2 regions of the Thermogemmatispora onikobensis genome follow, and region 1 is predicted to be linked to the other one. Evidence: riboswitches for the same ligand, from Rfam matches in the RefSeq annotation. Region 1 holds a riboswitch; the other holds the start of a gene.
What was found. Region 1 has a riboswitch for S-adenosylmethionine ahead of metK (methionine adenosyltransferase). Riboswitches for the same ligand answer to the same signal wherever they lie in the genome.
Positions count from the first base shown of each region.

Region 2: it holds a riboswitch for S-adenosylmethionine, as region 1 does, so the genes downstream of both, metX (homoserine O-acetyltransferase MetX) here and metK (methionine adenosyltransferase) in region 1, are expected to answer to the same signal.

Region 1 covers NZ_BDGT01000004.1:128,973-143,904, reverse strand. The annotation lists gene mtnA (S-methyl-5-thioribose-1-phosphate isomerase) at 1-165, shown strand, start outside; gene BGC09_RS03225 (HD domain-containing protein) at 165-800, shown strand; gene BGC09_RS03220 (PfkB family carbohydrate kinase) at 972-1,943, shown strand; gene ahcY (adenosylhomocysteinase) at 2,081-3,349, shown strand; SAM riboswitch class I at 3,581-3,703, shown strand; gene metK (methionine adenosyltransferase) at 3,932-5,218, shown strand; gene BGC09_RS03205 (acyl-CoA dehydrogenase family protein) at 5,570-6,718, shown strand; gene BGC09_RS03200 (anti-sigma factor family protein) at 6,912-8,828, opposite strand; gene BGC09_RS03195 (RNA polymerase sigma factor) at 8,825-9,682, opposite strand; gene holB (DNA polymerase III subunit delta') at 9,981-11,018, shown strand; gene BGC09_RS03185 (enoyl-CoA hydratase/isomerase family protein) at 11,131-11,928, shown strand; gene BGC09_RS03180 (hypothetical protein) at 11,993-12,925, shown strand; gene BGC09_RS03175 (acetylornithine transaminase) at 13,101-14,336, opposite strand; gene argJ (bifunctional glutamate N-acetyltransferase/amino-acid acetyltransferase ArgJ) at 14,402-14,932, opposite strand, start outside.
Region 2 covers NZ_BDGT01000038.1:18,174-33,105, reverse strand. The annotation lists gene BGC09_RS16065 (S53 family peptidase) at 1-1,309, shown strand, start outside; gene asd (aspartate-semialdehyde dehydrogenase) at 1,451-2,518, opposite strand; gene BGC09_RS16055 (aspartate kinase) at 2,571-4,052, opposite strand; gene BGC09_RS16050 (homocysteine synthase) at 4,108-5,433, opposite strand; gene metX (homoserine O-acetyltransferase MetX) at 5,556-6,704, opposite strand; SAM riboswitch class I at 7,203-7,312, opposite strand; gene BGC09_RS16040 (GNAT family N-acetyltransferase) at 7,522-8,172, shown strand; gene BGC09_RS16035 (PLD nuclease N-terminal domain-containing protein) at 8,169-8,411, opposite strand; gene BGC09_RS16025 (lipid II:glycine glycyltransferase FemX) at 8,747-9,793, opposite strand; gene BGC09_RS16020 (potassium channel family protein) at 9,976-10,494, shown strand; gene BGC09_RS16015 (potassium channel family protein) at 10,506-11,168, shown strand; gene BGC09_RS16010 (AI-2E family transporter) at 11,188-12,558, opposite strand; gene BGC09_RS16000 (FG-GAP repeat domain-containing protein) at 13,614-14,462, opposite strand; gene BGC09_RS15995 (serine/threonine-protein kinase) at 14,645-14,932, opposite strand, start outside.

The sequences.
Region 1 (14,932 bases):
CCTGATGGTGTCTCTGTAGCCAATCCGGCCTTTGATGTAACCCCTCATACATATATAAGTGCTATTATTACCGAGAGGGGGGTTGCGCGCGCTCCGTATAGCGTAGCCCTGCGCGGCCTCTGTGCAGATGACCATCATCCTATCGAGAAGCAGGCAGAGAGGTAATGGAGACAGACGTTGTGCAGGCTGTAGCCCAGCACGCTGAGGAAACGCTGGGCAAGGAAGGTTTTCGCTACGTCAGCGCCGTTGTGGCAAACTGTAAGATGCTTGCGCTAGACCTGGAGGCTCGGGGGGATGAGGAGGCCGCTCATTTGGATATGGAGGCGCTGACGATCGCCGCCTATCTGCATGATATCTCGACGGCCTCCTATGGTTTTCAGGACCATCATATCAAGTCGGCTGAGCTGGCCGTCGATTTCTTACGCGAACTGGATGTACCCGAGGAGCGCATTCGCAAGGTGGAACAGATCATTCTGGCCCATACAACGGTGGTGCCCGCCGAGCAGCGTCGCAAGGTTCCCCTGGAGACGCGCATCCTCTACGACGCCGATAAGCTCGGGCGCCTCAGTGGGCTGGCCGTGGTTACTTCACTCATCGAGTTCGGCGCGCGCTATCCCAATCGAGCTGTGACCAGTGAGGTGCTGGCGGCGATTCTGCGCCATATTGAGGAGCGCTTTGTGGAGCTGTACCAGTCGCTCAATACGGCCCCTGCCCGCGAGCTGGCCCGCGATAAGTTCGGCAAGACCCTGGCCTTCCTGGATGGGGTCATTGAGCATCTAAGCGGGGCCACACCTGTCTGAGCGAGGCTGGCCCGCTCTTGCTGACTGGCACTGTCTGGTGAGCGAGCGCCCCTGCTGTTTTCTCTCTCCGCCACCCGCTCGCTCGCACGTACGCACGTACGCACGCTCGCAGGCGCACTCCTGCTCACCAGTCAGAGACTGATTTCTTTCTCACATGGAGGTTGTGAGGACGTGTCGTCATCTATCCTCGTTGTCGGCTCGGTGGCCCTGGATACGGTCGAAACTCCTTTCGCCAGAGTCGATGAGGTGCTCGGCGGGGCCGCTTCTTATTTCTCTACGGCGGCTTCCCTCTATAGCCCGGTCAATCTGGTGGCGGTCGTCGGCTCCGATTTCCCCCAGGAGTATTTGGAGTTCTTCCGCCGCCGGGCTATCAATCTCTCTGGCTTACAGGTGCACCAGGGCCGCACTTTCCGCTGGGTCGGTCGCTACCATCTCGATATGAATGTGCGCGACACGCTCGATACGCAGCTTGGTGTCTACGCCGATTTCCATGCGGTAATTCCCCCTGAATACCGCAGCAGCTCGCTGCTCTTCCTGGCCAATATCAAGCCTGACCTCCAGCGGGAGGTGCTGGATGCCATGCCGCAGGTCCATCTATCGGTGTTGGACTCGATGGATCTCTGGATCAATACGGCGCGGCCTCAGCTCACCGAGGTCATGCAGCGCGTCGATATTATGTTGATGAGTGAGGAGGAGCTGCGTCTCTACACCGGCTGCGCCAGTGTGGTGGCTGGGGTGCGCCAGCTCTTCAGCCTGGGTCTGAAGTACGTGGTTGTCAAGCAGGGCAGCTATGGGGCCTTGCTCTTTGGGCGCGATGGCAGCTATTTTAGCGCCCCTGCCTATCCTCTGGAGGAAGTGGTTGATCCCACTGGAGCTGGCGACGCCTTCGCCGGGGGCTTGCTGGGTTACCTGTCAACGGTGGAGCCGGGGCCAGATGGCCGCTATAGCTTTGAGGATTTGAAGCGTGCGGTGGTTCATGGCAATATCCTCGGTTCGTTTGCCTGTGAGGATTTTAGTATTCGCCGTCTGCAGCAGCTGACGCTGGCGGATGTCGCTGCTCGCTACCAGGCCCTGGTCGCTTGCTCGCACTTCGATCCCCATTGGCTGCCGGGGCGCTCATCGGAGACCTTCAACGCAGGCTGAGTCATAATCTGGTCGGGGGCAGGCCGCTGCTCCGCTGACAGAGCCGGCAATAGGAGGCGGGTGGGGGAGCAAAGAAGCGACCTGCGTAAAATCGCTGACTCTTATCTTTTGGAGAAGAAGGGAAGGAAAGAGGGTCTATGACCACATCGACACAGGGAGATGTTAAGGACCGCTCGCTGGCCCCACGTGGGAAGGAGCGTATTGAATGGGCTGCGCGAGATATGCCCGTGCTGCGCCTCATCCGCGAGCGCTTTAGCCGGGAGCAGCCGCTCAAAGGCATCCGCATGGCGGGCTGCCTGCATATCACAACGGAAACGGCCAATCTGGCCCTGACGCTGCAGGCCGGGGGCGCCGATCTGGTGCTCTGCGCCTCGAATCCGCTTTCGACCCAGGATGACGTGGCCGCGGCTCTCGTCTGCGAATATGGGATTCCGACCTTCGCCATCAAGGGCGAGGATGAGGAAACCTACTATCGCCATATCCATGCAGCGCTGGACCATCGCCCGCAGTTGACGATGGACGATGGTTGCGACCTGGTCTCAACCCTCCATAGCAGCCGCAGCGAGCTGCTCGGGCAGGTCATTGGAGGAATGGAGGAGACGACGACCGGGGTGATCCGTCTCCGCAGTATGGAGAAGCAGGGAGTGCTCAAGTACCCGGTGCTAGCCGTCAACGAGTCGAACACGAAGCATCTCTTTGACAATCGCTATGGCACGGGACAGAGCACACTCGATGGCATTATTCGAGCGACCAATCTGCTGCTGGCCGGGCGGACGATTGTCGTGCTGGGTTACGGCTGGTGTGGGCGTGGTGTGGCCGCTCGTGCGCGGGGCCTGGGGGCCAACGTTGTGGTCACGGAGGTAGACCCGATTCGCGCGCTGGAGGCGGTGATGGACGGCTTCCGCGTGTTGCCATCCCTGGAGGCGGCCACCATTGGTGATCTCTTTATCACGGTAACAGGCAACCTCAATGTGATCGACCGCCCTCATTTGGAGCGTCTCAAAGACGGGGCTGTGCTGGCCAACTCGGGTCACTTCAATGATGAGATCAATATTCCCGAGCTGGAGAAGCTGGCCGTGCGCAAGCGGCGTATCCGCGATTTTGTCGATGAGTATACCTACGCCGACGGGCGCCAGGTCTATTTGCTTGGCGAGGGGCGCCTGATCAATCTGGCCGCCGCTGAGGGGCATCCCGCTAGCGTCATGGATATGAGCTTCGCCAACCAGGCTCTGGGGGCCGAGTATATGCTCAAGCATGCCAGCGAACTGCAGCCACGGGTCTATACGCTGCCAGCGGAGATCGACCAGGATATCGCGCGCCTCAAGCTGAAGGCTATGGGCGTTGCCATCGATACATTGACCTCGGAGCAGCAAACCTATCTCAATTCCTGGGAGGCGGGTACCTGACCTGAGCTGTCAGACCCCCGCCAAGGCTCTCGGGCCCTGCCTGGTCTGCAAGAAGAGAGAAGCGGGCCATGGGCCTTCTGGCCCGCTCTCTTGACAGTCAGCAGCATTCTTCGATATACTGAGTAAAACCTGACCTGTTCTGGACAGCAGGCATCAGCATCTCCGGTGCCCTGTCCAGCGTCCGCTTACAAGACGGCACACCGACAATCGAATACGTTCGCGTGAGATCTGCTCTCATCCAGAGAGGTGGAGGGAAACGGCCCGATGAAGCCCGGCAACCCATCTGCCGCCGTGGCCACTGCCCGTGCAGCAGGAAGGGTGCCAATTCCGGCGGAACGTTCCGCAAGATGAGGGGGATAAGCAAGGTGACGTTGCTAGACCCCTGCTTGCCAGGGGTCTTTTTGTGCCTTACGCACCACTGCAACCACTGCATTGATCCCCACATCGCTTGTCTCCTTAAGGAAGTGTGTGTGTGAATGACCTGCTCGACTAGCAGGCAGATAAAGAGAGAAAAAGCGGCAAAGAGTGCCAGTTTTCTCGTCAGGAGGAATGTGTTCGGTGAGCAATACCATGAGCAGCTTCATGAGTAGTCCAAAGTTGTTCTTTACCAGCGAATCGGTGACTGAGGGGCATCCTGACAAGCTGTGTGACCAGATCTCGGATGCCATCCTCGATGCCATTCTGGCCCAGGACCCCCTGGCCCGAGTCGCCTGCGAGACGGCGACAACTACCGGCTTGGTCCTGATCGCCGGTGAGATCACGACCTCAGCCTGGGTTGATATGCCCGCGGTGGTGCGCAAGACGATCGAGCAGGTTGGCTACGTTAATGCCGAGTATGGGTTTGACTATCGCACCTGTGGTGTGGTGACCTCCATTGGCAAGCAGTCCCCCGATATCGATCTGGGGGTGAGTCGTTCGGCTGAGGTCAAGAGTGGCCTTGTGCTGACTGATGATGAGCTGGAACAGATTGGGGCCGGGGATCAGGGCATGATGATCGGCTTTGCCTGTAACGAGACGCCCGAGCTCATGCCGTTGCCGATCAGTCTGGCGCACAAGTTGACCCACCAGCTGGCGCAGGTGCGGCGGCGCTCATGGGCTGGCGATGGACCGATGCCCTATCTACGTCCCGATGGCAAGAGTCAGGTCACTGTCCAGTATGAGTATGGACGTCCCGTTCGCGTTGATACAGTTGTGGTCTCGACTCAGCATGCTGAGTATGTCGATCAGGAGCAGATTCGTCAGGATGTCCTCGAGTATGTGATTAAGCCGGTGATTCCACCCCATTTGCTCGATGAGCGGACGCGCGTTCTGGTCAATCCCACAGGGCGCTTTGTCATTGGGGGGCCGATGGGCGATGCTGGCCTGACGGGGCGCAAGATTATTGTCGATACGTATGGTGGAATGGCGCGCCACGGCGGCGGGGCCTTCAGCGGTAAGGACCCTACCAAGGTCGATCGCTCCGCGGCCTATATGGCGCGCTATATTGCGAAAAATCTGGTGGCCGCTGGGCTGGCGGATCGCCTGGAGCTGCAGATCTCCTATGCAATCGGTGTGGCTCGTCCCCTCTCGCTATTTGTCGATACCTTCGGCACTGGGCGGGTCTCCAACGAGGAGCTGGTCCGTCTCATCAATGAGCATTTTGATCTTCGTCCAGCGGCCATTATTCAGAAACTAAATCTGCGCCGTCCGATCTATCGTCCCACGGCGGCTTACGGGCACTTCGGACGTACTGATATTGACGCCCCCTGGGAGGCGCTCGATAGAGTATCGGCTCTACGTCGGAGCGCTGGCGCCAGCGTCGAAGATGGAGCGGCGACTTCGCAGCAGCCACCGCAGTCGCGTGCTGGCGAGACCGCGGAGATTAACTAAATTCAGCCTGATCACGGCTGATCGGGATATGCGGCGTAAGCCATCAAGCTGAAGGGGCTGCACAGCGGGGCCTGGGGGAGCAAGCCCGCATAGTGCTGAGCGCGTCCACCACACCAGGGGTGGCGGTCCGGTACGGCAGAGGCCGCCACGAGACAAGAGGTCGCTTGCTTCTTCCCACAGTCAGGCTCTGCTGCAGTGGCCCCTCGTCCCCTCTTCTGGCTCTTCTCTTGTCTGCTAGCTTGCTAGCGACTATCGCCTCCTGCCCTGCTTTGTGCTATGATGTATGCCACATGGCTTCCGGCCTGACCCTTTGGCAATCTATCAACCCTGAAAGGAAAGTGAGTCGCTGCGATGGACTTTTCGCTCAACGAAGAGCAGCTTGCCATTCGCAATACCTGTCGCGAGTTCGCCGAGCAGGAGATCAAGCCACGTGCGGAGGAGATGGATCGCACGGGGGAGTTCCCCTACGATCTGATCCGCAAGATGGGTGAGCTGGGGTTGTTGGGACTACCCTTCCCCGAGGCGTATGGTGGAGCCGGGGCTGATTTCCTCTCGTACTGCATTGCAATCGAGGAGATCGCTCGTGGCGATGCGGCGGTGGCGATTACGATGGAAGCCCACACCTCGTTGGGGGCCATGCCCTTCTATCTCTTCGGGACAGACGAGCAGAAGGAGCGCTACCTGCCACCGTTAGCGAGCGGTCAGCAACTGTGGGCCTTTGGGATGACGGAGCCAGAAGCCGGCTCCGATGCCGGCAGTCCCCGTACACGCGCTGTCCTACGTGATGGCTACTGGCACATCAACGGCTCCAAGGCTTTCATTACCAACGCCGGTACAGACATCAGTGGTGGGGTAACCATTACGGCAGTCACTGGGACGCGGCCCGACGGTCGCAGCGAGATCACCAATCTCATTGTGCCGCGCGGCACCCCTGGCTACATCATTGGCAATCCCTACCGTAAAATGGGCTGGCGGGCCTCCGATACGCGCCCTCTTACCTTTGAAGATTGTCAGGTGCCCGAGGAAAACGTGCTGGGCCAGCGCGGCGAGGGTTTCAAGCAGTTCATGCAGATTCTCGATGGGGGACGAGTGGCTATTGCGGCCCTCTCAGTTGGTCTGGCTCAAGCCTGCCTGGATGAGGCGCTCAGCTACGCCAGGCAGCGTCGGCAGTTTGGCCAGCCGATTAGCAAGTTTCAGGCCATCCAGATGAAGCTGGCCGACATGGCGATGGAGATCGAGCTGGCGCGGCTGATGTATTATAAGGCGGCCTGGTTACAGATGCAGGGGAAGCCCTACAGTGCTGAAGCCTCAATGGCCAAGCTCTTCGCCTCTGAGACCGCCAAGCGTGCGGCAGATCAGGCGGTGCAAATCCACGGTGGCTACGGCTTCATGGACGAGTATCCGGTCTCGCGCTATTGGCGAAACGTCAAGATCAATGAAATTGGTGAGGGAACCAGCGAGGTGCAGCGCCTGATCATCGCCAAGCACCTTGGTTGCTGAGGAAACGAGGGGGGCCCTCTTGCCTTCTTGAAGATGGGGGCCTCCCTCGCCTCGGGTTGCTATGTCTGTTCCTGCTCGTTATCACAGTTGCGCTATGAGCTGAAGGCTACTCTCCCTTGCTGGTGTCTTGGCCTGGGAGTAGCCAGATGTGCTTGTCGCCATCGCTGCTGTGGCTGCGCTGCCTGGTCCTGGCTCAGTCGTGGCCGCTATTGCTGGAGGTGAGAGGCCAGCTGAACATGCGAAGCGTTGCCTGTGGATTGATAGAGGCTGGCGAGCGGCTGGCTGCTGGCGCTGGCATAGGGGCATCGCTCCAGACGGCGCTGTTGCCATTGACGGCCACAAAAGCGGCGCCGTTGAGAACCGAGCCGACCTGGACAAAGGAGTTAGACTCTACGTCAAACATGCCATAGGCATTATTGTCGTCCTGCCAGAGAACGAAGGTGTTACCGCCTTGCAGGGCCGAGACGTGGTTGATGGTATTCAACTGACTGAAGGTGCCATCCGAGGTTGGCTCTAGCGAGAGCATATAGAGCGAACCACTGATCAGAAAATCCAGCGAGGGCGGGTAGATGCTGGAGTTGGCCCAGGATGTCACGCTAGAGTTGAGCGCTAGAGTTGAGGCAGCCACCTGCGAGGCCGACCGTGGGCTGGGGCTGGCCGCTGGCGTTGGTGTGGCCAGGGCAGAAGTGCCGTCCAGTCCATCGTTCGTATTCAGCATAAAGAAGGTATGGCCCACCACCACGGGACGGAACGAGGTACCGTCGTCCCGGAAGAGCCAGGTCTCTGGCTGCGTATGTGGCAGCCAGCGGCCTCGGGAGGGGGCGCTCACCTCGATCTCCTGGCGCGTCCAGATGTTGCTGTGCAGGAGCCCGGCGCTATCGAGCCACTCATCGGCCCAGAAGATAGCGCTGCCATCGGGGGTAGCCGTTGGCGAGGTATAGATGTGTCCAGCTGGGGCGGAAGCCAGCTCGCTCCGGCTGGCGATTTGGCCACTCTCCTGCAGGCTGTAGAGCCAGAGGTGAGAATGCCCAAGCTGATCAAGTGTGGCCACCAGCAGGCCGTTCTGCAGAAACCAGAGGCCTGGCACCGGCGTATGCACGATGCCCGCGGCCAAGGCGGGATTGAAGACACCACTGAAGAGCAGCTGCGGGCGCAGTGAGTCGGGGCCGGTCCTTGAGTCCACTACAGCGTAGAAGAGCTTCCAGGAGCGCAGGCCCTCAGCGGCACTGTCGCGCAGCGGGCTGTTGTGCTGATTCTTTTTGGTGGCCGCAGACGTGACGGAGGTATCAGCGGCAGGTGGATCGTACTGGAGCCAGATGAGACGATTGTGGTCGCTGCCCAGGATGATCAGCGGACTGCTTTGGGCGCTGGGCAGCAGCGACTGACTGAGCTGCGTCTGACGATCCAGGCGCAAGAGCATCCAGCCAGCGGGCATGCCATCGCTGAAGGCGCTATAGTAGACAGAGTTGCCATCGGCAGCGGCGCTGACGACATTATGATAGATCGTGGCGGTAGCGTAGCGCATCATCACCACATTAGTAGGGTGATTGATGGCTGCGGGCGGGGGAATCGAGCCTGAAGAATGCTGAGCCAGGAGCAGCACAGAGGTCAGGCCGCCGGTGAGCAAAGCCAGCAAGAAAGTAGCAGCCACGGCCAGCGCGGCTAGCTGAGGCATACGAGGGCGTCGCCGGGCACGCGGCGGGGTCTGGATGGCCGGCAAGGGGCCGGTCTTGGCAGTTGAGAGGGTTGCCAGCGGATCACGCCCTGCCTCCTGCTCCAGTTGCTCTTGCATATAGGGTTGCAGGAAATCAGGGGGCGGAGGCGTACCAGGCAGGCCACGCCTCAAGAAGCGCGCGTGTTCAGCGGCCAGGGCGTGCATCAGCCGCTCACGCATCTCAGGGGGCGGCTCGATGGCAGGCAGACGCTGCAGGCGAGTACCGACCAGCGTGAAGTCAGTCAGCGTCTGCCGGCAGTCTGGACAGGATTCCAGATGCTGCTCCAACTCTTGTATAGTGGCCCGCGTCTCTTCATCTTGAAGCGATGGTTGGGCCTCGGCTTCTTGCAAATCGCGATAAACCGCGAGGAGAACCCGCGCCTCTGTGCAGTTCACTCTTCCCCCACCTCTTGTCGATACAGGGTAATAAAGCGCTCTCTTGCGCGCATCAGCCGCATTTTGACAGCTGAAGGACTGATATTAAGCATTTCAGCTATTTCTGCGCATGAGAAGCCATGATATTCATAGAGCCAGAGGCAGACGGCGTATTTTGGAGGCAGTTGCCTCATCACGCGCTCGACCACCTCGTGCTCAGCGACGCGGCTTTCAAAGCGACCGCCATCATAGCTTCCCCGCTCATAGAGCAGAGCGGCGGCGCCTGGGCGTCCCTCGCTGCCATCCTCGCTGTTACCGGAGAAGCCATCGCCCGTCGGGCTGCCTGTCTCTGAGAGCACGCCGGCGCCGATGCCTCGGTCGTCATTGAAGAGCGACAGAGGCAGCCAGGAAATCAGGCGGCGGCGGCGGAGCGCATCGATCGCCGTATTCTCGGCGATATGATAGAGCCAGGAAGAGAGGGCGCCGGGGCGAATCACAGTGCCGGCCAGCAAGGCGCGATATGCTTTGACAAAGACGTCCTGGGCCAGATCGTAAGCCTGCTCCCGGTTCCCAATCATATGATAGATGAAATTCGTAATTGGCGTTTGATAGCGTTGAAAGATCGCCTCGAAGTCCGCCACATCCACGCTGCGGGCCTCGCCCTGGCTCGTCGTTGCTGCCTGGAGGGGGAGGGCCTGAGCGCCTGTCTCAGCCTCCTCGTCCGGCTCCGCCATATCCGTGTCTGCCCCGGGTGAGTCGAGCTGAGCGGCCTGCTCCTCTTCTGGCAGGGCCATCTCTGGCTGATTCCCACGAGCGGCATCCAGGATAGAGCGCCAGCCACCGTTCGTAGTGTAGAGACGGATAGAGGTATCCATTGGTTACATCAACCTTAGTGTTTCAGGAGATCGTGCTGGATGCGCACATGTATCATACTGTTCTCTTGCGAATTCGAATACAGCATAGCATATAGTTGTCATCTCTGCTATGAGGTAGGCGACAGTCGCTGGACGAATTTTCCCACGGCCTTCCTCTGCCGAACAGACAACGGTACAGCATACAGTATAGCACACTCGGGCGAACTGACGCAGGATGGGTCATGACTGCACTCGCAGAAGTGCGTGAAGGCTATTCCACCTTGCCTTGAAGCGCTCTTTCTGCTACGATAATAAAACCATGACTGTGACAGCTCTTGAGGCAGCCGCGCATGGTTGGGGGATCATTGGACATGAGCATGCCCTGCAGCGTCTGCGACGGGCTTTAGCCTCGCAGCAGGTGCGCCATGCTTATCTGTTTACTGGCCCTGATCAGATTGGGAAGACGCTCTTGGCGCAGCGCTTCGCTCAGGCTTTGCTGTGCACGGGCGGCCCTGATCCGCAGCAGGCCCCCGTCAATCCTTGTCAGCGCTGTCTGGCCTGCCGGAAAGTACTGCATGGCAACCATCCCGATGTCCATGTAGTCGCTCGTCCTCCGGACAAGCAATTCATTCTCATTGATCAGATCCGTGCTCTGCAAGCGGAAGCAGCCCGGCACGCCCTGGAGGGCCGCTATAAAATCTTCTTGATTTTGGGCGCGCACGAGATGAATTCCCAGGCGGCCAACTGTCTGCTGAAGACGCTCGAAGAGCCGGAGCCAGGGGTAGTCTTGTTGCTGACTGCCCCTGAGCGGGGGGTGCTCCTGCCAACTATCCTCTCGCGTGTGCAGCATGTTCCGCTCCATCTGTTGAACAGTGCCCAGATCCGCCAGGCCCTGGAAACCTACTGGGAGGTTGAGCCGGAGGAGGCAGAGTTGATTGCCGCCCTGGCTTCGGGACGCATGGGCTGGGCTGTGCGAGCTGCTGAGGATGAGCAGTTGCTCGCGGAACGGCGCGAACAGCTGGAGCTGCTGGCACGCTTGCCCGGCCAGGGACGAGCGGAGCGTTTTGCTCTCGCTCAGCGCCTGAGTGGAGAGCCTGAGCGGCTGCGCCAGCTGTTGGAGTTGTGGCTGCTCTGGTGGCGCGATGTCTTGCTGATGGCTAGCGGTGGGCAGGATCTGATTGTCAATGTCGATATGCGCGAGCTGCTCCAAAAGCAGACTGATCTGCTCGGAGCTGCTGGAGCACGTCAGATGATCTATGCGATCCTGCGAACCCTCGAGGCCCTCGACCAGAATGTGAACCCGCGGGCCGCTCTGGAGGTGCTCATGCTCGATCTCCCTCTGCTGAGTCGTGTCTGAGGGCCTGGCTATCGCAGCTCGCGTGGCCTGTGGGCCTGTGCAAGCTGACCAACGATCCTAAATCGGCAACGAGGCCTTGTCCCCCTTGTCGAGGGAAGGAGCAAAGAAAGCCATGCAGAAGTCCTTTCAGCATCTGCTTATCGACCAGGCGGAAGGCGTGCTGACGATTACGTTCAATCGTCCCGAAGTGCGCAACGCTTTCAATGATCACATGCTTGAGGAACTGGCTGAAGTCTTGGAGGAGGCCGCCGCCGATGCGGCTGTGCGCTGCGTAGTACTGACCGGCGCAGGCGGGGCTTTTGGTTCTGGTCAGGACCTGCGTGCCTTCGAAGCGCGGGCTGCTGGTGAGCGCCGGGGGCGCGTGAGTGAGCATCTGCAGAAATACCATCGCGTGATCCGCTGCATTCGAGAGATGCAGAAACCGGTGATTGCCGCTGTGCGCGGTGTGGCGGCTGGGGCTTCTTGTAGTGTGGCGTTAGCGTGTGATCTGCGCATTGCCTCCGAAAAGGCCCGCTTTCTGCAGGCCTTTTCGCGTATTGGCTTGATCCCTGATGCGGGTGGTGGCTTCTTCCTGACGCGCCTGGTTGGTCTTGGCAAGGCTCTAGAGCTGGCAATGCTGGCTGACGAGGTCTCGGGACCAGAGGCTGAGCGTCTCGGGCTGGTCAATCGCTGTGTTCCCGATGACAAGTTTGAGGAGGCCACGCGGGCCCTGGCTCTCCGGCTGGCGCAGGGGCCAACGCGGGCCTATGGGCTAATCAAGCAGCTGCTCAATACGGCGGTCAATAGCGACCTGGAGACAGTGCTGCGTCTGGAGGGCGAGCTGCAGGAGATCGCGATTGTGACTGCTGATCATCGTGAGGGTGTGGCAGCCTTTCGTGAGAAGCGCCTGCCGCGCTATAGTGGACAGTAGACTCGTGGCCCATATTGTCGGAGCTGTGGGTGTGACGTGAGGTTTTCTCGGTTGTTGATCTGCTGTGCGTATCGATTCGCTACCTTACAATAATGCCCAAACGCAGGGGCCGGAGCGCCGTCGCTGGCTGCAAGAGCATACACCGCAGCATCTAGAGCAGTGTGCTGCCCTGATGCTGGAGGCGCTGGCGCGGCGCCCGCCGGCTCTCTCGCCGGGCATTGCCGTGCTGGGAGCGGGTGCCTGTACCGAGATCCCGCTGGAGAAGCTCGCGCGCGCAGCGGATGAAGTAGTGCTGGTTGACCTGGATCGGGCGGCTCTGGTGCAGGCACGGGCGGAGCTGCCCGCTGCTTCCCTGCGGTCCCGTGTACAATTGCTGACCGCTGACCTGACCGGTGGGGTCAGTCTCCTGCTGCGAGAGCGCCTGCGCCTGCTCCCCTGGCCCTCCTTGGAGCAGAGTGAGGCCTCAACGCTCTGGGACCGCCTGGCTGCCGTCCTGGATGCCTGCCCGATCCCCGACCCACCGGAGGTTGAGGGTCTCCCGCGCGCCACCTTCGGCCTGGCTATCAGTTCGCTGGTGCTCTCCCAGCTCTTCAGCTACCCGCTGCTCGATCTTCTCGATGCTGTGCAGCAGCGGGCTGCGCGTCATCTGGGCACCCAGGAGCGCCATCGTCGCTATCAGGAGGCCGCCCAGCGCTTCCGTCTGCGTATCATTGCGGCCCATCTCCATCTCTTGCACGACCTGGTGGAGCCAGATGGGCTGGTGGTTCTGCTCAGCGACGTACGGGGCTTCCTCTTTAAGGAGGGCGAGCTGAGCAAGGGTGAAGCCCCTCGGCAAGCGTTGCCACTGGTACCCTACGCCTTTTTTGACCTGGTGCGCCAGACCTTTACCGTGCTGGCTGAACGGCGCTGGGAATGGTTGAGCGATCTGCCGACCGCTGAGCGACCGGGCCGCGGCTACGAGGTCGTCGGCTATCTGGCCACGGTGCCGGCGCGGTGAGCGTGCCGGGCCGGAAGCTGGCAGCAGGAGCGGGCGGGAGCTCGAGCTCGGGAGCTGCCTGGTGAGAGAGATGAGTAATAGAGAAACGAACAGCCAACAGCCTGGCCGGCTTGAAGCGCGGTGCCTGCCGGAGGCTGCTGGCTGGCTGTGAGCATCTGGTTCTGCTCACGGATGATCAGGACTGAGCGGCTCCCCCGTGCCCATGCTGATGGGCCACGTCCTCCAGAGCGCGATCAAGGCGTTGGGCGGCCTCATCGATATCGGCCTGCGTTAAGATGAGCGGAGGCACCATGCGCAGGGTGGCATTCCCCAGGTTATTCAACAGCAGGCCATGCTTGAGGGCCTGATCGACAATTGCCGGCGCCAGGTCGTGCTTAACCTCCACAGCACGCATCAGACCGATGCCGCGCGGATTGGCAATGAAATCGTACTTCTGGCAGAGCGCCTGCAGTTTCTCATGCCAATACTCGCCCATGCGTGCAGCATTCTCGACCAGACGCTCCTCCTGAATGGTCTTCAGCGTGGCTAAGGCAGCGGCACAGGCCAGAGGATTTCCGCCAAACGTAGAGCCGTGGTCGCCGGGCACGAACAGGTCGGTCCGGCGCCCGGTCAGCATGGCCCCAATGGGCACGCCGCCGGCCAGGCCCTTAGCCAGCGTGATGATATCGGGCATGACACCATAGTGCTCGAACCCGAAGAACCTGCCCGTTCGTCCCATGCCCGCCTGGACCTCATCGCAGATCATCACCAGATTCTGCTCGTCGCACCAGCGGCGCACGCCCTGCAGAAACTCCCTGGTTGCTGGCCAGATTCCGCCCTCGCCCTGGACCGACTCCAGCAAGACCCCAACGGTCTTCTCGCTGGTTGCGGCCTTGAGGGCCTCGAGATCGTTGAACGGAACCTGCTTAAAGCCGTCGGGCAAGGGCTTCCAGGTCTCCTGATAGTGGGCCTGGCCAGTGGCCGCCGTTGTAGCCAGCGTGCGCCCGTGGAAGCTGCGCTCCATGCTGATGATTTCGTAAGCACCGTTGCGGTGCAGGCGACCAAACTTGCGGGCCAGCTTGATGGCGCCCTCATTGGCCTCCGCGCCGCTGTTGCTAAAGAACGAGCGCATCCCGCCGCTGAGCAGAGCCAGCTGTTCAGCCAGCTCGATCTGGCGCGTGTTGTAATACAGATTAGAGACATGGATCAGTTGCGCCGCCTGCTCCTGGACGGCCTGCACCACTGCTGGGTGGCAGTGACCCAAGACATTCACAGCGATCCCGGCCACGAAGTCCAGATACTCGCGCCCCTCCATATCCCAGACGCGGATACCCTGGCCACGGATGAACGTCACCGGCTGGCGTTTGAAAGTAGCCTGATAGTATTTCTGCTCAAGGGCGATCCAGTCACGTTTCAGCAGATGTGTCGTCATCGGTCAAGCTCCTTATTGTGCTGCGAATCTGCCGCTCTTGGCGAGCAGGCGGACACACTGGCTGGCTAGCGTGTGTAGAGTGTATTCTCATCAATATAGCCGTGGGTCAGGTCACACCCCCAGGCTGTGGCCTCAGCCTCTCCCAGGTGTAGATCGATCGTAATGGTCACTTCGCTGGCGGCCATAACAGCGCGTGCCGCCGCTTCATCATAAGAGGCGGCCCCACCCTGCTGCACCACCTGAACAGGACCGATAAAAATATCGAAGCGGTCGGGGTCAAGCGTACAGCCACTCGCGCCGAGAGCGGCGACGATCCGGCCCCAGTTAGGGTCACCACCGGCCAGAGCACACTGCCAGAGGGGCGAAAGCGTAATACCGCGTGCCGCCTTGATGGCATCGGCTCGATCGCGTGCGCCGCGCACGTGGACCGTCATCAGCTTGGTCGCACCCTCCCCATCGCGAGCGATCTCACGGGCCAGATAAGTGGTCACGCGACGCAGCGCCTCGCGGAAACGTCCGGCCTCGGGATGAGCCTTGTTGAGTGGTGCGTTCCCTGCCAGGCCATTAGCGAAGAGCAGGCAGGTATCATTCGTCGA
Region 2 (14,932 bases), on a different contig from region 1:
GCTACTGATATCCTTTACCCTCGCACTCGCCTTCAGTGGCTGCGCGGGTCTGCCTGGAACTGGGGGCACTGCCACGACGACCCCCACGCCGCGCTCAGCCACTCCCAGCGCAGCAGCCGAGAGCTGTCCCCCAGTCCTCTTCAGCTCTGCAGTCACTTGCTATACTCCTCTCCAGCTTCGCCAATACTACGGCTTCGAGCCGCTGATCCAGCGTGGCTATACCGGTAAGGGCCAGACCATTATCGATATCGTCTCGTTTGGCAGCCCCACCCTGCAGCAGGATCTCGATGTCTTCAGTCGTCGTTTTCACCTGCCTCTCACCAGGGTTCAAGTGATTCAGCCGGTCCAGAAGCCGGAATACGATCCCCATCACGATAAGAGCGGCTGGGCCGGAGAAACCGAACTCGACGTGGAGATCATTCATGCGCTGGCTCCCGACGCCAGGATTGTGGTACTGGTCAGCCCCGTGGCGGAGACGGAAGGCACGGTCGGGTTGCCCGAGTTTCGCCAGTTGATTCAGTATGCTATCGATCACCACCTGGGCACGATCGTCTCCCAAAGCTGGGGGGCTTCCGAGGTAACGCTGGAGGATGCTGCTGGTCAGCAGGAGATCCAAGAGTGGAACGCCCTGCTCCAGCGGGCGACATTAGAGGAGCATATGACTTTCTTCAGCTCTTCGGGAGACAACGGCGCCACCGATTACGCCGATTTGAATATGTCGCGGCTCTCGCCCAAGGCCACGACCAGTTTCGCCGCCGACGTGCCCTGGGTGACTAGCGTGGGGGGGACAACGTTGCTGCGCCAGGGGCAGCAGGTCCATGAGATCGGCTGGAGTAAGAGCGGTGGCGGCTTCAGTCGCTTCTTCCCGGAGCCAGCCTATCAGAAGTCCCTGCCTGCCGCTACTCAGGCAGCCTTCCAGGGCCGACGTGGCATTCCCGATGTGGCCGCTGCTGCTGACCCGGCAACCAACCTGGCTTTCTACTTCAACGGCGTCTGGGAGACGGTCGGTGGGACCAGCGCCTCCGCTCCAATGTGGGCAGCCCTGGCGGCGATTGCCAATCAGATGGCCGGTCATCCACTCGGTTTTCTGAACCCAGCCCTGTATACCATTGCTGCTTCAGCGAACTACCAGCGCGATTTCCACGATATTACTGTGGGAGATAACAGCGTCGACCAGGGTGTGAATGTGCCCGGTTACCCCGCCGAAGCAGGCTGGGATGCTGTGACCGGGCTGGGCAGCCCCAATGCACAATACCTCATTCCCGATCTGATTCGCACCCAGGCAACCCTGGCAGCAGCAGGTCAGTAATCCGCCGCCGGCCAGGGAGCAGGCGGGCTGCCAGACAAAGCTGGCGCACCTTGAACGGATAGGTTTGCCCAGGTGCGCCAGTCCGTCTGTCAATCGGCTGCTGACCTCAGCAGGGGCCAGACCCTCCTCCCCAGACCCTGGTCAGAGCAGGCCCTTCCTGACACATAGCTCTGCGTTTAACAGGGAGCCACCCGCTGCACCGCGGATAGTATTATGGGCCAGGGCGACAAATTTATAGCTCAAGACGGGGCAGGGACGCAGGCGCCCCAGGGTGACCGCCATTCCCCGACCCGCATCGCGATCGTGCAGCGTCTGTGGACGATCCTCTTCGCTGCGGTAGATCAGCGGTGGCAGAGGAGCGCTCGGCAGTTGCAAACGCTGCGGTTCAGGCAGGAAGTGCTCCCAGGCCGAGATCACCTCTTCGGGTGAGGCCTGGCGCTCTAGCTCGACGCTCACGCACTCCAGGTGGCCCTCGCGCGTGGCGATACGATTGCAGTGCGCGCTCACAACCAGTGGCGCCCAGTTGAAACCCTCTTCTTCACGCCACTCGCCCAGCATCTTGAGCGTCTCGCTCTCAACCTTCGGCTCCTCACCAGAGATGAAAGGAATGGCGTTGTCGAGAATATCGTAGGAGGGCAGACCTGGATAGCCAGCCCCAGAGATCGCTTGCAGGGTCGTCACCAGAACTTTGCGCAGGCCAAAGGCTTGCTGCAAGGGCTTAAGCGCCATCACCAGCGGCGTGGCCGAACAATTCGGATTCGTCACAATGCAGCCGCTCCAGCCCCGACGTTTGCGCTGCTGCTGAATGGCCAGGGCATGCTCAGCATTGACCTCGGGCACCAACAGTGGTACATCAGGCTCCATGCGGTAGCTCTTGGCATTGCTGAAGACGGCCACGCCGGCCCGTGCAAAAGCAGCCTCGACCTCACCAGCCACCTCAGCTGGCAGAGCCGAGAAGGCGATCTTGATCTCTGGCAGGGCCTCCGGGCGGCAAGGCAAGACCGGCAGCCGGGCTACCTGCTCGGGCATGCTGCCACCAAGACGCCAGCGCGCTACCTCGCCATAGGGGCGCCCCCCGTGCACGTCAGAGGCCGCCAGAGCTACCAGCTCGAACCAGGGATGGCCTTGCAATAGCTCGATGAAGCGCTGCCCTACCATGCCAGTCGCCCCGAGCACCGCCACCGGGAGACGTTGTTGCATCTGTTGCATCGTCAAGGCATCCTCCTTTGCCCATGCCTTCTACTCGCGCGTCCTCTCGATTCTAGCGGGCCTTCAGCGCTTCCAGACGCTTTTCATGGGCCGGATGGCGTACAAGAGGAATCACCGGCGCGATCAAATCTCGATGGAGGCAGCGCAGAGCACGCTCGCTGTCACCATCTTCAACGATGAGAATAATGCCCTGCTCGGAAGCACCCTGGGAGATAACGGGAATGCGCTCGCGCGCCAGCGCGCTGATCGCCCGGGCCGGACTCATCGGATCGCTCGTAAAACCAGAGCCGAGGCAGGCACAGGCCGCCAGACCCGGGCGACAGCTAACTCGCCAGTGACCCAGGTCATGCTGAAGCAAGGAGACAACAGAGGCCGCGGCCTGCTCTTCGACCATAAACGAGAGATGATGACCAGAAGAGGAGCAGATGGCCACGGGGGCCGCCCCAACGCGAGCCGCCAGAGCAAAGACTTGACCAGCGTTCTCGGGAGCACCAAACATGTTGGTACTCTCAACGGTCACCAGGGCCAGGCGCCGCCGAACGGTGATGGCCGTGGCCCCACTGTGATACTTGCCCTCCGGCCCAATGAGCGTGCCGTGCATCTGTGGCCGGAAGGTGTTACGCACACGCACAGGGATATTGCGCTGGGCTACCGGGATCAGGGTGCGCGGATGCAAGACTTTTGCCCCAAACCAGGAGAGGCGCGCCGCCTCCGCATAGGTCAAGGCCGGCAGTAGACGCGCATTGGCAACGATGCGCGGGTCGGCGGACATGACCCCATCCACGTCGGTATAGATGGCAACTTCGCAGCAGTCGATCGCGGCCCCAATGACAGTGGCAGAGTAGTCGGAGCCGTTGCGCCCCAGGGTTGTGACCAGACCAGCAGGTGTGCGCCCGATAAAGCCCGGGGCCACCGGGACCGTCCGCCCCCGCCCCTGGAGCAAAGGCAGCAGCAGCTGCTGCGCCCGCGCGCGCGTTTCCTCTTCCAGCGGCTCAGCGCCAATGACAGCGCCCGGCTCGCTCGGCGCATGGCCCTGCGGCTCTCCCGTTACGATAACCTCTTCACGCACTGGAGCAGCCGCTACTCCCGGCAGGCTGAGATCATTGATGGCAGCAGCCAGCAAGAGCACCGAGAGACGCTCACCCCAGGCCGCTACGGCGTCGACATAGCCCTCACAGCCAGCGGCCTCACGCTCCAGCCCGGCCAGCGCCTCTTCGAGAGTGGCGCGCAGCTCCGCCAGGCGCATTCCATCATGAACAGCCTTCTCAGCGGCCTGAAGATGCCGATCACGTAGAGCCGCCAACTCGCGGCGCCACTCGAGGCTCTCGCCCCGCCGGGCAAAATGGGCAATGCGCAGCAGCTGATCTGTAATGCCCGACATCGCTGAGACCACCACGACGGGGAAAGGCGCCCCCTCGTTGAGAGCTTTACTGGCCGCCTGAGCCACAATCTGAGCAACACGGCGAATACGCTCGCCACTGCCAACAGAGGTACCACCAAACTTTAGCACACAGAGCGAACACTCAACATCCATTGACAATCACCCTTTATCTCCCAGGCGAGGCACCACTTGCTGGCCTCGCTTCTTCCTACGCAACACCAAGCGGCTCGCCAAGTTTGGTCGAGACCGCACGCAACGCCTGATCCAGATCTTCAATCAGATCTTCAACTGTCTCCAGGCCAATCGACAGGCGAATAAAATCGGGGGTTACGCCCGTTTCGAGCTGCTCATCGGGGGTCAGCTGCGAGTGAGTGGTGCTGGCCGGATGGATGATCAGTGACTTGGCGTCGCCCACATTCGCCAGATGAGAGAACAGCTCTACATGGCGAATCAGCATCTTACCGGCTTCCAGTCCTCCCTTGATCCCAAAGCCCAGAATAGCCCCATAGCCGTGCGTCAGATAGCGCGCCGCCAGCTCGTGCTGAGGATGGCTGGACAGGCCAGGGTAGCTGACCCAGCTCACCGCTGGGTGCTCCTCTAAAAACTCAGCGATACGGAGGGCGTTCTGGCTATGGCGCTCCATGCGCAAGGGAAGCGTCTCCAGCCCTTGCAGGAAGAGCCAGGCATTGAAAGGACTGACAGCGGCGCCAATATCGCGCATCAACTGTACGCGGGCCTTGATGATATAGGCGAGCGGCCCAAAAGCCTCGACATAACGCAGACCATGATAAGAGGGGTCCGGTTCAGTAAAGGCCGGGAAGCGGCCATTGGCCCAGTCAAACTTGCCGCCATCAACAATTACCCCGCCGATGGAGGTGCCATGTCCGCCGATGAACTTGGTGGCCGAATGCACCACAATATCAGCCCCATGCTTGAGCGGCTGCAACAAATAGGGCGTAGGTAAGGTATTATCAACAATTAAAGGAACACCGTATTCATGGGCAATGGCAGCTACTGCCTCGATGTCAAGCATATCCAGCCGGGGATTGCCCAGGGCCTCGGTGTAGATCGCCTTGGTGCGCTCGGTGATCGCAGCGCGGAACTGCTCCGGGTCCCGGCTGTCGACGAAGCGCACCGTGATGCCGAGCTTCGGCAAGGTGTAGCGGAAGAGATTATAGGTGCCGCCGTAGAGGCTGGTGGAGGAGACCACCTCATCGCCTGCCTCAGCAATAGTCAGAATGGCCAGCGTCTCCGCCGCCTGGCCGGAAGCGGTTGCCAGCGCCCCCACACCGCCCTCCAGGGCTGCTATTCGACGCTCGAAGGCGTCCTGAGTGGGATTCATAATGCGCGTATAGATATTGCCGAACTTGCGCAGGGCGAAAAGATCGGCGGCGTGCTCCGGGCTATCGAAAACAAACGAGCTTGTTTGGTAGATAGGAACGGCCCGGGCACCTGTGGCGCTATCAGCCGTTTCCTGACCTGCATGCAACGCCAACGTCTCAAAACCATAACTACGATTGCTGTTCAGTGCCATGAGAGAATCTACTCCTGAGACAAACCAGATCTAACGACAGACCGCCACCGTAGAGGCGGACAGGAAAATCAACGGCGCTTCGGGCAAGGAAATGGGTGGGCCCCCAGCAAGGCGGAACGTGCTCAGGTTTCCAGCCAGCGCAGAGCAGCGCTCATCTGCTCCCACTCTTTCAAGAAAGCATCGTGGCCATGAGGAGAATCCAACTCGATATAGGAGGCATCTCCTCCAAGCTCCCGCACTCGCCCGGCCAGCCAGCGGACCCGCGCCGCCGGAAAGAGAAAGTCAGAGCGAATGCCGATAAAGAGCGCACGGCTGCGAATACGAGCAAGAGCTGCATCCAGAGAAGGGTAGCCCTCGCTGACATCGTAGAGATCCATTGCGCGACTCAGATACAGATATGTGTTAGCGTCGAAGCGCCTCACCAGAGACTGGCCCTGATAATACAGATAATTCTCTACATCGAAGCGCTTTCCCAGGCTTGGGGTGCGGGTCGGTGTAGGAATCTCACAAGAGCGAGCCGGGCGACGGGAGAAGCGCAGCTCCATTGCCTCTTCGCTCTGGTAGGTAATCATGCCGAGCATGCGCGCGATGGCCAGGCCGGCATCGGGTCCCTGGCCGGGCGGATAATCGCCGCCCTGCCAGCGCGGGTCGAGCATAATGGCCTGGCGCCCCACTTCACTGAAGGCAATAGCCTGAGCAGTCAAAGCCGCCGTGGCGGCCACCACGATGACCTTCTCCACCAGCTCCGGGTAGCAGACTGCCCATTCCAGCGCCTGCTGTCCCCCGATCGAGCCGCCGGCCACAACCAGGCGGCGAATACCCAGGTGCTCTATCAGGCGGCGCTGGGCATGGACCATATCGCGGATCGTGACCAGCGGGAAACGCATGCCGTAGGGTTGCCCCGTGCTCGGATCGATCGAGGCAGGGCCAGTACTGCCATAGCAGCCGCCGAGCACGTTTGAGCAGACGACAAAGTAGCGCGACGTATCGAAGGGCCGGCCAGGACCGATCAGTGGGTTCCACCAGGCGGCCTTCGGGTCGTCCGGGTGCTCAGGATCGTGGGCATGCGAACTGCCCGTCAGGGCATGAGCGATCAGGATGGCATTGTCGCCTGCCGCGTTGAGGCGCCCCCAGGTTTCGTAAGCCAGCGTCACGGGGCCAAATTGGCCACCGTACTGAAGCGGCAACGAGTCGAAGGTATAGCTTTGCAAGTGATTCACAGGAGCAGGCTGTGTACCTGTCACCACGCTGTGCTCGACGCGAGCCACCATGTGCACACTCCTTGCAACAAAAAGGGAACAAAAAAACCCTCACCCTACCCAGGGGCGAGGGACAGTCTCTTCGCGGTACCACCCTGTTTTGCCAGCGCCTCACGACGCTGGCCTTGGAGTGTTGCCGAGTCACGTCGCCCCAGGCTCGACCGCGGCTCTCCTCTCCAGCAGAAGCCTTGCCTTGCCTGGGACCTATCTTGTTGCTCGCAACACTGCAGCCTGTAACGGAGCCACCCGGCACAGTCTACTCGCCCGCCAACGCGGGCCTTCAACCTGCAACTCGGAGGGCATTTTCAACGCCGCCGCAGCGCCGGCATCTCAGCGCCACCGACTCTCTGTAGCCGCACACGACGTCTACTCGTCCTCGTCAACGTCATTCTCGATTCGATTGACCGCTAGACGACTGGTGAGCACACTCGTACCCGCCCGGTACCGGTACGCGGGGCAAGAAAAAACCCCTTTTTGTGAAAAGGGGTCTTTAGCATCATTGCCAGGTTCCCCTCATCTTGCGGAACGGTGTTCCGCCGGAATTGGCACCTTGCCAGCAGCTCTGCTGGCGGGTTGCCGGGCTTCACAGGGCCGTCTCCCTCCACCCGTCTTGATGAGAGCGCTAACCGCGTCGGTTCAATTGTTCGGGTACATTATAGTTGTTAGTTAGTATAGCGGAGATGGCTGGCGCTGTCAAGGGTCAGCGTGGCGATGGCTGCGACGTGGCCTGGCTGGCCTCATGACCACTCCAGGTCGCTCGCCCGCTGGCCAGAGAGGTGTGAAGTAGGGCAGGTTGCCTGAACAAGAAGAGAAGGACGAAAGGAAGGCTATGAATCAGTCAAGGTCTGAACCCATGTTGTTACCAGCGGAGAAGGCAGCCGAGGCCTGCCAGGTTTTGGCCCGGGCTTTCCAACGCGATCCACTGATGGTCTTTGTGCTTCCCGAGGAGAAGCGACGGGCCGTTGTCTTGCCCGGCCTGTTTACCATGACGGTGCAGTATTGTCTGCGCTACGGCCAGGTCTACACCACTTCTGGCCTGGAAGGGATCGCTTGCTGGCTGCCACCGGGAGAGACGACCCCAACGCTGGAGCGCCTGCTGAGCATCGGCCTGCGCTTTCCTCCTCTGCGCCTCGGCCTGGGTAGTCTTTGGCGGATCGGCCTGGCCGAGCGCTATGCCGCCCGCCAGCATGCGCTCCACACTCATGGGCCACACTGGTACCTCTGGGCCTTGGGCGTTGATCCCCCTTACCAGGGCCAGGGAATCGGCAGCGCTTTGCTGGAAGTCGTCTTCCAGCAGGCCGACGCTCGCCATCTCCCTTGCTACCTGGAAACCCAGAATCCGCGCAACGTCGGCTTTTACGAAAAGCATGGCTTTCGCGTGGCCAGCGAGACGCCCATTCCCCACAGCCAGGGCTTGCGCCTGTGGGCCATGCTGCGCGAAGCCCGGACTACTGCGCCTTCATCCCTTTCCCGGTCTTAGCGCGTCCCATAACTTGGCTGGCCCAAGGCAACATGATGACGCCTCTGGCCAAAGAGCAGGTAGAGCAATGGCCCAAGGAAGGGGATGAGCCAGATGACTGCCAGCCAGAGGAGCTTGCCCGCAGCTGAATGATCATCCTCTAGAATCATGAACGTCTCAATAATGTGCCCGACAATCGGCACAAAGACGATTATGAGAAAGAGCAGCGAATTGAATAAACATCCACGCTCACCGGACATGGCGCCTCCTTAGTACTACCCTGCCCGCGCAGGGCAACAGAGCAAAGCAGGCCACTCGGAAAATGAGCCTGCTGTTGACCTTCATACGGCTCGCAAACGACTTGCATCTCTTGAGGGGGAAGATATCCAGAGCGAGAGAACGTATGTTATATACCCACTGGCAGCCCAATCACAAAGAGCCTGTTCTCTCTACCTGGCTCTTCCCTCCAGAGACACGGATCAGCCGGCCTGAAGGTGACAGCTCCGAGAGGGCAAAGTGAGGCGAGCACAGCGAGAGAGCGGAGGAAGCAGTACAGGTGTGTAAGTAGGTGCGTGGGGAGGGGGCGAGCGCCTCCCTAGAGAGCAAGACGCTCGCCAAGCAGGCGCCGCGCCAGGTTCATACTGAGTGGACGATATACATACTCGTAGCCGCCGATGAAGCGGACTAGCTGGCCACCCCAGCCGCGCTTGAAGCGGTAAACCCCCGCCAGCGGCTCATGTTCGTCTTCCGTTTCAGGAATCCCCCATAGATCGTAGCGGAGAGCCCCAGCGGCGCGCGCGCGGCGCATTGCTTCCCACTGGAGCAAATAATTGGGCATCAGCTGGCGCAGCTCGTTGCTGGAGGCCCCATAGAGATAGACGGCTTCGCGTCCCATCCGTCCCACGAAGATCCCCGCTAAGAGCCGCCCTTCATACTCGGCCAGGAGCAAATCGAGCTGGTTGCGAGGAGCGAGAATCAGCCAGGCGTGCTCATAGTACTCGTAATGATGGATGCCAAAGCCATCGCGCGCCGCTGTAACTTTCAATAGCTCGTACCAGGCGCGCACATCTTCAAGGGTCTGCGCCTCACGTACCCTGACACCCCGTCGGGCAGCCAGGCGCAGATTATAGCGCCATTTCTCCTTCATCCGCGCCAGGAGCGTCTCCTCATCGGCATGGAGATCAACCATGATGGTGCGCAGAGGCTGGATGGTGCGCACAGGACGGAAGTTGCAAGTCAGCAGGCGACGGGTCACCGTCTCTCCCAGTTCGGTACCGGCCTGGAGCGGTGGCTCCAGGCGCAGGGCTAAGGCTCCACGCCGGCGGAGCAGGCGGTGGAGGGCCGTCCAGAAAGCAGAGCAGCTTTCCTCATGAGACCAGTCGAGCACTGGACCGCGAGGAACGTAAGCCAGATGACCACACCAGTATGGCACCTGGGGCGCGCCGCGGCAGAGGACCTGAGCGGCGGCCACCATGCGCCCCGTCGCCCGCTCGCAGAGCGCCAGGCGCAGCGGTCGCCAACCCGCCTCGGCCTTTAGCTCACCCCAGCCCCAGCTCTGCAGCAGATGGCCATCGTGATGCTCTAGAAAGCTATCCCAGACCCGGCGCTCGCCAATCGTCTTCAAGATATAGCCTTGCTTCATGGGCCTTATTGTATCATGCCCAGCCTTTTCGACAAGAGAGACACCTGCCCTGAAAGGTGGCCGATGGACAGGCACGAGGAGGCCCGGTCAGGGAGAGCGTGCGAACTGGCACAGCAATGATATAATATCGTCTGGTGGGTTTCCCCACTATGCACACCTGTCCACAAGCGGAGAGGTAAGGCATCGGTCAGTCAGCAAGTCAAGGCTGGTACTACTGGCGGGAGGGACGCCAGCCCTCACCGCAGATCAGGAGGCAACAGGTGAAAATAGTGATCCTCGGTTGTGGCCGCGTTGGCGCAACGCTGGCCAATATGATGGATCGCGCGGGTCACCAGGTCTCGGTCATCGACTATAGCAGCGAAGCCTTCCAGCGTCTTGACCCCGACTTCAAGGGCGAGACCATCCTGGGCAATGGGGTCGATGAGGACATCCTGATCCGCGCCGGTATCAAGGAAGCCGACGCCTTCGCGGCGGTCACGAATGGCGATAATCGCAACATCATGGCGAGCCAGATCGCCAAGGAAATCTTCCACGTCAAAAAGGTCGTCTGCCGTATTTACGACCCGATTCGGGAGCGCACCTATCACGAGCTGGGACTGGAGACCTTCTGTCCTACGACGATAGGGGCGCAGATGCTGGCTGAGGCACTCCTCGGTGAGCCTGCAGCAGCAAAAGCAGCGCAACAAGACGAGAAACAATAGAGGATAGCTCTATGTATATCATCATTGGAGGCGGTGGCGACATCGGCTACTACCTCACCAAAACGCTCCTGAACCAGGGACACGAGGTCTTGCTCCTTGAGAAGGATGCCGCGCGCTATCAGGCGCTGAGCGAAGAGCTGGGGGAAGCCGTCGTGCGTGGCGACGCCTGCGAAGCGCGCGTTATGGAAGATGCCGGTGTCAAGCGCGCCGATGTGGTCATCGCCGTCACCGGTGAAGACGACGACAACCTGGTCATCTGCCAGATGGCCAAGCGACGCTTCAACGTTAATCGCACCATCGCCCGGCTCAACAACCCGAAACACGAAAAGATCTTTCAGAAGCTTGGCATCGATATCACTGTCAGCCCAACCAAGGCGATTCTCTCGCTCATCGAGGCGGAGATACCAACAACACGCTTTGTGCCGCTCATGAAGCTACGCAGGGCGGGCCTTGACTTCGTCGAACTGCGCATTCCCGCGGAGTCGCCCACGATCGGCAAGACCCTACGCGAGATCAACCTGCCGCGCAATAGCAACCTGGCCCTGATCGTGCGGAATAACCAGCCCATTATCCCCAACGCCGACACCGTGATCGAGGAAGATGACGAGATCTTCGCACTGGTGAGTCCAGAAGGCGAGGACGCCATTCGCAAAGCTTTTGGGGCACTAGGCTAAAGCTGGCCGCTTGCCCTCCTTAGCGTTCGACGGGTTCATCCTGCTCCTGTTGCTCACCCTGAACAACCGTGTGGCGCTGTTCTTGCGGCTCGGGAAAGGGGCGCAGAAGGTCGAGCTGCTCGATCTTCTCCTCCAGATCGATCCCCTTCTTGATAGCCGGAGCGGCGCTGACACGGTTCATCCCTCGCTCAAGTATCTCCTCGCTTGTCACCGGCAGACCTTGAGCGGCCCTGGCTTCACCGGTCAGGCCCGGCTGCTGCTGAGTGCGACGCCGGCGTAAGACCCACGGCTGACGACGCGAGGTCAAGATCTGCTCGGCGCTCTCCCCTTTCACCAGGGAGCGGTAGATGCTGGTTACCACCACCCAGGCGGCGGCAACAATCGGGGTGGCGATCAGGGCGCCAAAGGCTCCGAAGAGCTGGGCTCCGATGATCAAGGCCAGGATCGAGGCCACTGGATGCAGCCCCACAGCATGCCCCACGATGCGCGGACCCAGCACATTGCTTTCGACAATTTGAATGATCACGAAGTAGCCGATGACCACAAAGGTGCGCGGAAACGGCTCGGGCAAGAGCAGGGAGATGGCCACCGCCGGCAATGAGGCCAGGGCCGGGCCTACCATAGGAATGGTCTCAAAGAGAAAGGCCAGGGCCCCCACAATCAAGGCGTAGTCTCTGAGTCCCAGCCAGGGGGTGGCGCAACCCAGACCCGCCAGGACTCCAATGATGACTGCCAGTGTTAACTGACCGCGAATATAGTTGCCGACGACGCGGTTGAGAGCATCTTCGAAGAGGAGAAAGTGAGGGAGCGAGCGCCTCGGCATTACCTTGAAAAGGCTGTCGCGGATTCGCTTGCCATCCAGGGTCAGGTAGAAGCTGAGGACAGTCACCAGAACGACATTGACGATGAGATCGGTGAGGGTGAAGAGAAAGCCGACAATGTTGTTGACGAGCGAACGCGCGAAGTCGGTCGCCTGCACCTCGATCTGCGTCAAGACGCTGTCGATCTTCTCTTGCGGAATGCCCTGGTCAACAAGGAATTTTTGCAGCTTTGCCGAAAGCTCAGGAAGCTGATAGGCATAATTCTGGATGGTCACCGAGAAGGTCTGGGCCTGACGAATGAGGGCAAAGAGTAAGGCGTAGAAGAGGCTCCCAACTACCACCAGGACCACCGCGTAGACGAGCAGTGTGGCTAGCGAGCGCGGCAGGCCAAAACGCTGGAGCCTGTCGACAAGGGGCGAGACCAGAAAAGCTATGGCCATAGCCAGCAGGAGCAGCACCAGCGCATGCAAAAAGAGACCGGAAATGCTCCACCCTAACCAGCCCAGAATACAGATGCAAACAATGCTAATGAGGACATCACGAACACGTTGCCAGTTGACACGCTCCATGCACTCTCTCCTTACCAGGCTCAGCTAGCGCTGGCTCAAGCGATCTTCCACCGGAATCGTCCGCTTCTATTATGCTCCTCTCCCGATGGGAAGACAAGCAGGGGAGGGAGACTCGATCGGGTTGGATTGAGCGCCTGCCCGGCAAAGCTGCGCTTTTCTCCAGGGCTATCTTACTAGAGAGAGCCAGCTTGCTTGCCAGGTGAGTAGATGCTGAGGCCAGCCAGGCCACGGCTGTCTACGCAGGTCAAGTTCCCTTTTGCCAGGAGCATGGGGCGGATGCCGCCCGCTAACCTCGCCAGAGATCGAGGGGAGAAAAATCCTTTCCTCCAACGTAACTTTTTAGAGCAGGATACGTTTGTAAACCTTGGGGAGTCTGTACGGTCGGTTGCTTCTCTAGAGGTTATCAGCCAGAAGGGAGAAGAAGGCATCACGCTCGACAGAGCGAGGCCAGCCTGTCTCTGTCCTTGTAAGATCCTCGCAGCCTGCAGCCAACAACTACGGCGGTACCTTGGTCTAGCCATCGTTAAACTGTCGTCTGGTTATCGTCTACGAGAATGTCGGCGTATCTAAACTTCTAAGGGATGTGCCCATGAGCGGTCTCGCTATTCTGCTAAGCCAAACTATTATATATTGGACACTTCTGATACTACTCATTGCATGGATAATCGTTTTCGCTGTTCTCGCATTACGCCCAGAACCGTCCACTAAAGAAGGGACTGAAGGGCGCGCCTATTCCCTCCCAGCTGCCGCGGAAGTCAGTGTTGTGCCCGAGTTTCAGCTTTCAGGTCAGCTGCGTCAGCAGTCGCCGGCGCTGCAAACCGTGGGGGCAGCTGCGCAATCGGAGCGCGACAGCTGAGTCTGACCGCGTCTGCTCTGCTCTGTTTTGCTCTCTTCCGCAAAGGGGGCAGGCCAGCCAGGGTGCAAAGCAGCGCCAGCCAGTCGGTTGTGGCCTTCCTGGCCGGGGAGAGGTGCTGGCCCTGGCCAGCTCTCTCCCGATGAGAGGGTGGTTGTGGACCCTGCTGCCCTGGGGCTGGGGACGAGGAAGCGCTCTCGTATCAGGGGGAGGTGAACCTGAGCGGCTCACCAGGGCGAGCGGGGCGGAAGGAACCATTTTCGTTGATAAAGAAAAAGTGGCTGTCCTCGATGGTCACAACCATATCGGGCCTGCCATCGCCGTTGACGTCCTGGAAGCTGAGCGTCACCGGTGCCAGATCCTGCCCAGGCCCGACCAGCACTGGCCCCACGTAGATGCGAGCCTTGGTAGCATCGCCGCCAGGAAATTCGATAATCTCCACGTGGCGATTGAGATTCAAGGCGATAAAATGGCTTGGGTTCGCAGAGGAATCGCCATGTCCCACCACAGCATCGACCTGAAAGGTGCGTGGACGCCCATAGCGCCAGTCGTCGAGCGTAGTCTGCCACCAGCCGGCCAGGGCGCTCAGAACGACCCAGCCAACGACCATCGTGAGCCAGAAGAGGCCCAGCCACATGAGCCAGTGATAGCGCCTGGCGGTCTTCTGGGATGGCAGTGCTGGCCGCAATGGCTCCTCAGTGCGCCGCTCGCGGGCCCGTTCCGATGGAGCGGCTGTCGGGCCTGGTGCAGGCTGACGCTCGCTGGCCCGGCGACGCGCAGGTCCGGGTGTCCTCATCTCGCTTTGGCGTTGAGCAGTGCCACGCCGTGCGCTGACGAGGCTGCTCTCCGGTAGGGCATCGGCGCGGGCCCGGCCAACCTCAGTCTTTACATCGACCAGGGCCTGATAGCGACGCACAACGCTGGTGGGACGCGCCTCCTTCCAAAAGGCGTCATCTTCCTCGTGATTCGCACTCGCCAGTTCGTCATCGCTGCGCGGGGGCTGACGCAGAGGGAGAACCTCCGCTTCTCGCCGAAGATGGCTCGGGTTCAAACTGTCACCTGCTTCCTTTCTTCCGCTTAGGCTTCGGGGATGAATTAGAAATTTTGTTCTAGTTTTGAGGGACAGTATACCTTACAGCGCCCTCTTCGTCAAGCTACGCTTTTCGATGTTGAGGGGTAGATTCCAGCACTCAATTCAATGGAGATGGGCCATTGCCACCAGCCTGGTCGGCCTTAAGGGCTGCGCGGGGTCATACGCAGGTAGAGATAGGCATCGAGTAAGCCGCGCAGGGAGCCGATCAGGGCCAGTAGACCTGCCCAGAGGAGCAGGGCGATCCAGGGAGGATTAAACTGGACAAAGAACCAGCTCTGTCTGGCGATGAGTAGCCCCCAGGCAGAGGCAAGCAGAAAGGCCGCCAGAAACATGAAGAGACCAGCACAGGCACTGGTGCGTATGAAGGAGGCCGTGGAGAGCTTGCGCGTCTCTATGGCTACGACCGCGCCTGGCGTCGGAGCAGCCAC